3 regions of the Pseudomonas sp. HOU2 genome follow, and region 1 is predicted to be linked to each of the others. Evidence: predicted binding sites of a transcription regulator. Region 1 holds the regulator's gene; each other region holds the start of a gene.

Evidence for each region. Region 1 encodes sigma-54, which starts transcription at its own class of promoters, with help from an activator protein. Its sites were predicted from a motif close to ANTGGCATNNANNTTGCTNT; they were not measured.
Region 2: ABV589_RS22760 (flagellar basal body rod protein FlgF) is a predicted target of sigma-54. The motif match lies at 802-821, and genes of this name have one in related genera.
Region 3: glnA (glutamate--ammonia ligase) is a predicted target of sigma-54. The motif match lies at 1,196-1,215, and genes of this name have one in related genera.

What each region holds. Positions count from the first base shown of each region.
Region 1 covers NZ_CP160398.1:4,333,182-4,335,454, forward strand. Annotated here, with positions in the region: gene raiA (ribosome-associated translation inhibitor RaiA) at 1-38, opposite strand, end outside; gene ABV589_RS19470 (RNA polymerase factor sigma-54) at 112-1,605, opposite strand; gene lptB (LPS export ABC transporter ATP-binding protein) at 1,793-2,273, opposite strand, start outside.
Region 2 covers NZ_CP160398.1:5,021,388-5,023,660, reverse strand. Annotated here, with positions in the region: gene ABV589_RS22760 (flagellar basal body rod protein FlgF) at 7-747, opposite strand; gene ABV589_RS22755 (sigma-54-dependent transcriptional regulator) at 1,100-2,273, opposite strand, start outside.
Region 3 covers NZ_CP160398.1:3,719,800-3,722,072, reverse strand. Annotated here, with positions in the region: gene thiI (tRNA uracil 4-sulfurtransferase ThiI) at 1-981, opposite strand, end outside; gene glnA (glutamate--ammonia ligase) at 1,310-2,273, shown strand, end outside.

The DNA.
Region 1 (2,273 bases):
GTAACTTCCAGTTGGTGTCCACTGATGTTGACTTGCATACAGCTTCTCCTTCGTTGCCAGTGCATAAAGCGGCAGGCCGAACAGCCTGCCACTGGAACGCTGTAACGTGGCTTACATCAACCGCTTGCGTTCGCTCGAAGGCGCGATCCCTAGGGATTCACGGTACTTGGCGACGGTGCGGCGAGCCACCTGAATGCCTTGTGCCTCCAGTAAACCAGCGATCTTGCTGTCACTCAACGGCTTTTTCTGATTTTCCGCTGCAACCAGTTTTTTGATGATCGCGCGGATCGCCGTGGACGAGCATTCACCGCCTTCGGAGGTGCTTACATGGCTGGAGAAAAAGTATTTCAGTTCATAAATGCCCCGTGGGGTATGCATGAATTTCTGTGTGGTGACCCGGGAAATCGTCGATTCGTGCATGCCTACCGCTTCGGCGATGTCGTGCAGGACCAACGGCTTCATGGCTTCGTCGCCGTACTCCAGGAAACCGCGCTGATGCTCCACGATCTGGGTGGCCACTTTCATCAGGGTTTCGTTGCGGCTCTGCAGGCTCTTGATGAACCAGCGTGCTTCTTGCAACTGGTTGCGCATGAAGGTGTTGTCGGCGCTGGTGTCGGCGCGACGGACGAAGCCGGCGTACTGCGCGTTGACCCGCAAACGGGGCACCGACTCCTGATTCAATTCGACCAGCCAGCGCTCGTTGTCCTTGCGCACAATGACGTCGGGCACCACGTACTCGGCTTCGGTCGATTCGATCTGTGAGCCCGGGCGTGGATTGAGGCTTTGCACCAGTTCGATGACCTGACGCAGCTCGTCTTCCTTAAGCTTCATGCGCCGCATCAACTGGCTGTAGTCACGACTGCCGAGCAGATCGATGTAATCGCTGACCAGACGTTTGGCTTCGTTGAGCCACGGGGTCTTGGCCGAGAGCTGACGCAGTTGCAGCAACAGGCATTCGCCGAGGTTGCGCGCGCCGATGCCGGCGGGTTCGAACTGTTGAATGCGGTGCAGAACGGCCTCGATCTCGTCCAGCTCGATGTCGAGCTCCGGATCAAAGGCGTCGAGGATTTCTTCGAGGGTTTCGTCGAGGTAGCCCTGATTGTTGATGCAATCGATCAGGGTCACGGCGATCAGGCGGTCGGTGTCGGACATCGGCGCCAGGTTCAATTGCCACAGCAAATGGCTTTGCAGGCTTTCGCCGGCGGAGGTGCGGGTGGTGAAGTCCCACTCGTCGTCATCGCTGCTGGGCAGACTGCTGGCGCTGGTCTGGTAGACGTCTTCCCAAGCGGTATCAACGGGCAGTTCGTTAGGAATGCGCTCGTTCCATTCGCCATCTTCCAGGTTGTCCACCGTCGGGGCGGTTTCCTGATAGGAGGGTTCCTGAATGTCGGTGTTGGGTTTTTGTTCGGCGTTGTCGGCCAAAGGATCGGAGTTGTCGAAGTCGTCGCCTTCTTCCTGGCGTTCGAGCATCGGATTGGATTCCAGGGCCTCCTGGATTTCCTGTTGCAGGTCCAGGGTCGACAATTGGAGCAGGCGGATGGCCTGTTGCAGCTGCGGTGTCATCGTCAGCTGCTGGCCCATTCTCAAGACTAGCGATGGTTTCATGGCAGGGGCTTAACACCTTATTCGCCGGCGCGCATGCGCCATCCACTACAGGGCGCCGGAGCGCCAAACTTAAGCAAATTATATGCCTGAAACTGTCGTGTTTGCCTAGAGCGCTGTAACAATTAAAGCGTATTAAATCCTGCTTGAATCGATACAGCGCCCGGGCGGCTCACCGGGCACTATTCGCTTAGAGGCGGAACTCGTGGCCCAGGTACACTTCCTTCACCAGATCGTTGGCAAGGATGGTCGCCGCATCGCCTTCGGCGATCAGTTGACCGTCGTTGACAATGTAGGCGGTTTCGCAGATATCCAGGGTCTCACGCACGTTGTGGTCGGTGATCAGTACACCGATGCCCTTGGCCTTGAGGTGGTGGATGATCTGCTTGATGTCGCCAACCGAAATCGGGTCGACACCGGCGAACGGTTCGTCGAGCAGGATGAATTTCGGTGCGGTCGCCAGGGCGCGGGCGATTTCCACCCGGCGGCGTTCACCACCGGACAGGCTCATGCCGAGGTTGTCGCGGATGTGGCTGATGTGGAACTCCTGCAGCAGGCTTTCCAGTTCCTTGCGACGACCGGCCTTGTCGAGTTCCGTGCGGGTTTCGAGGATGGCCATGATGTTATCGGCCACCGACAGTTTGCGGAAGATCGATGCTTCTTGCGGCAGA
Region 2 (2,273 bases), 690 kb from region 1:
TGATAATTAGCTGATCTGCAAGACCCGAGCCATGGCCTGGTCGTCGTCTTTGGCGGTGTTCATCATCTTGACGTGCAACTCGAACTGCTTGGCCAGGGCCAGCACCGAGGTCATTTCTTCCACGGCATTGACGTTGCTCGACTCAAGGAAACCCGACACCAGTTTGACGTTGGCATCGGCCGGCGCCGGTTGGCCGTCCTTGGTGTAGATCGAGCCATCGAGGCCTTTGTTGAGGTTCTTGATGTCCGGGTTGACCAGTTTGATCCGGTCGACTTCCGCCATGACGCGCGGGCCTTCGCCCATCGCACGAATACTGATGGTGCCGTCTTCACCGACTTCGACCTGCTGCTCCGGCGGCACGGCGATCGGACCGCCATTGCCGAGTACCGGCATGCCGTTGCCGGCGCGCAATACGCCGAGGGCGTCGATGTTCAGGCTGCCGGTGCGCACGTAGCTTTCACCACCGTTGGGGTTCTGCACGGCAATAAAACCGTTGCCGGTCACGGCCACGTCGAGATCACGGCCGGTCTGCACCAGCGAACCGGCGGTGAAGTCGGTGGCGGGCCGTTCGCTCATGGCAAACGCACGCGCCGGAAAGCTGTCACCGAACACCGGCATCGAACGCGCCTGCTCCAGGTCGCGCTGAAAACCATTGGTGGAGATGTTCGCCAGGTTGTTGGCATGGGCCTTTTGCGCCAGTGCGTTCTGACTGGCGCCGGTCATTGCCACATAAAGGTACTTGTCCACACTCTTTCCTCTGCATGCCGGACGTTTGCCGCCCACCGCTGTACTGCTGAGCCATAAGCAATTTGCAGACCAACTTTTTTCTGGCGGCTTGCAGCCCGGTAAACAAAGGACTTGCGGGGTTTTGCGGGGGAACTGGAAATGTATCGAAGTCGAAAAACCGGCGGTGTTATGCCGCTAGGCGGCAATCCCGATTTTTGCAGATGGAAAAAGAACCTTGTGGTGAGGGAGCTTGCTCCCGCTGGGTTGCGTAGCAACCCCAAACCCATTCAATACGGTGTATCAGACAAACCGCATTGATCCGGTTTACGACTGCTGCGCAGCCGAGCGGGAGCAAGCTCCCTCGCCACAATGGTTACTCGGCAGAATCTTTACCGACTTCGTATTCACGCAGCTTGTTGGCAATGGTGGTATGCGAAACCCCCAACCGCTTCCCCAGTTGCCGACTGCTCGGGTGCTCGGAATACAGGCGTTCCAAGACGGCTTTTTCAAAGCGCCCGACGATCTCGTCCAGCCCACCCTCCAGCGAGAAATCGCCAAGCGGCTGACGCACGCCGTAATCCGGCAGGCGGATGTGCTCGACCTTGACCGTGCCGCCGTCACACAGCGAAACCGCCTGAAACAGCACGTTCTCCAGCTGCCGCACGTTGCCCGGCCAGTGATAATGGCTGAGGCGATCCATCGCCGCCGGCGCCAGTTTCGGCAGCGAGCAGCCGATCTGGCGGCTGGCCTGATCGAGGAAATGCTCGACCAGCGGGGTCAAACCGTCGAGGCATTCGCGCAGCGGCGGAATGTGCAGCGACAACACGTTCAAGCGGTGATAAAGATCCTGACGAAATTCGCCACGGGCGCACAATTCGGACAGGTCGACCTGGGTCGCGCAGATCACCCGCACATCCAGATACACCTCTTCATCACTGCCGACCCGGCGGAAGCAGCCGTCCTGCAGAAAGCGCAGCAGCTTCACCTGCAAGCGCGGGCTCATTTCGCCGACGCCATCGAGGAACAGGGTGCCGCCTGCCGTCAGCTCCAGCAGGCCAAGCTTGCCTTCGGCGCGCGCCCCTTCGAACGCGCCGGGGCCGTAGCCGAACAGTTCGGTCTCGGCCATCGACTCCGGAAGTCCTGCGCAGTTAAGCGCCATCAGCGGCGACTGCCCGCGCGGACTGGCGAGGTGACAGGCGCGGGCGAGCAATTCTTTGCCGGTGCCGGTTTCGCCTTCGATCAATAGCGGCGCATCCAGCGGCGCCATGCGCCGCGCTTCACGCACGACAGCGGCCATTACCTTCGAACTCTGGAAAATACTGTCGAAGCCGCGCAGCTCCTGTTTACGCACGTTATAGATGCGCTCGCCGACGCGATCGGCGCGGTGCAAGGTCAGTACCGCACCGGCCATGGCCTCACTGTCGTCATGTTCCGATTGCAGCGGCGCGATGTCGGCGAGAAAGATGTCGCCCTTGACCTTGACGCGCATGCCGTTGATTCGCGATTTGTTGGCGCGCACCAGTTCCGGCAGGTCGAAATCCTCGGCA
Region 3 (2,273 bases), 610 kb from region 1:
GATGATGTCCTGCTTGTGTGCCACGATCAGTGGGCGCAGGACCAGTTTGTCGGTCACGCAGTCGATCACCGACAGGTTCGGCAGCGTCTGGCTCGATACCTGGGAGATCGCTTCGCCGGTGACCAGCGCGTCGATGTGCAGGCGGTCGGCGATGGCCGAGGATGCGCGCAACATCATACGCTTCAATACGACGCCCATATGACTGTTATCGACTTTGCCGAGAATTTCGCCCAAAACCTCTTCGAACGGAACACTGACAAATAGCACGCGTTGCGAGCTGCCGTACTTCTTCCAGATGAAATGCGCGACTTCCATCACGCCCAATTCGTGGGCACGCCCACCCAGATTGAAGAAGCAGAAATGTGCCATCAGGCCGCGACGCATGATCTGGTATGCGGCAACCGTCGAGTCAAAGCCGCCGGACATCAATACCAGCGTCTGCTCCAGGGCGCCGAGCGGGTAGCCGCCGATGCCGTTGTGCTGGCTGTGGATCACAAACAACCGTTGGTCGCGAACTTCGATGCGAACTTCGATTTGCGGGTCTTTGAGGTCGATTCCGGCAGCACCGCACTCACGACGCAGCTTGCTGCCGACGTATTTTTCGACGTCCATCGAGCTGAACGGATGCTTGCCGGCACGCTTGCAGCGCACCGAGAAAATCTTCCCGGCCAGCTCATTACCGTAGTGCTGCTTGCACTTCTCGGTGATGTCGTCGAAGTCGCCCAGCGGGTACTCGTCGATCTGCAGAAAGTGCGCGACACCGGGGGTGCAGACCAGGCGCTCGCCCATCTCTTTCAAGGCTTTGGGGTCGGTAACGCGGGTTTCCAGCTCGAGATTGTCCCACACACCGTTCACCACCACGGCCGGGTCCAGATCGCGGAGCACGGCGCGGATGTTCTTGGCCAGCTGGCGGATGAAACGCATCCGGACAGGGCGGCTTTTGATGGTGATCTCGGGGAAGACTTTTACGATTAGTTTCATGAAAACAGCGCGCGCAGGGCCAGCCGAAAAAGGGGGGCGCGGATTATAGCGGAAATTGCTCAAGGTTTAACCAGTTAATATGCAGAAGGTTTTCCTTGCACCAAAACGGGTCATTTTTGATTTGAGGCGCTACATTAAGGGGCGAGATTTTCGCCTTTATGACGCTTTGCAGTGCTGCAAGCGTGAATTTGGGGCAAAAAACCCATGCTGGGGCACTGGCATGCAATTTGCTCCCTTGTGAGGCAGGTTGCCTTGGCAGAGTATCTGCGCCGGCATCACCCCTATTAAGGGCATCCACTACCAAGCCCTAAGCCACCCGGAGGACACTATGTCGAAGTCGGTTCAACTCATCAAAGATCATGACGTCAAGTGGATTGATCTGCGCTTCACGGACACCAAAGGCACTCAGCACCACGTGACCATGCCGGCTCGCGATGCGCTGGAAGACGACTTCTTCGAAGTCGGCAAGATGTTCGACGGTTCCTCCATCGCTGGCTGGAAAGGCATCGAAGCCTCCGACATGATCCTGCTGCCGGACGACGATACTGCCGTTCTCGACCCGTTCACCGAAGACGCGACCCTGATCCTGGTCTGCGACATCATCGAACCTTCGACCATGCAAGGTTACGATCGCGACCCGCGTGCCATCGCGCACCGCGCCGAGGAATACCTGAAGACCACCGGTATTGGTGACACCGTCTTCGCCGGTCCAGAACCAGAATTCTTCATCTTCGACGAAGTGAAGTTCAAATCCGACATCTCCGGCTCGATGTTCAAGATCTACTCCGAACAAGGCTCGTGGATGTCCGACCAGGACATCGAAGGCGGCAACAAAGGCCACCGTCCTGGTATCAAAGGCGGCTACTTCCCGGTTCCGCCGTTCGACCACGACCACGAAATCCGTACTGCCATGTGCAACGCACTGGAAGAGATGGGCCAGACCGTTGAAGTTCACCACCACGAAGTGGCGACCGCCGGTCAGAACGAAATCGGTGTCAAGTTCAACACCCTGGTGAAAAAAGCTGACGAAGTTCAGACGCTGAAATACGTTGTCCACAACGTTGCCGACGCTTATGGCCGCACCGCGACCTTCATGCCGAAGCCACTGTACGGCGACAACGGCTCGGGCATGCACGTACACATGTCCATCGCCAAAGACGGCAAGAACACCTTCGCTGGCGAAGGCTATGCCGGCCTGTCCGAAACCGCCCTGTACTTCATCGGCGGTATCATCAAGCACGGCAAGGCCCTGAACGGCTTCACCAACCCGGCCACCAACTCCTACAAGCGTC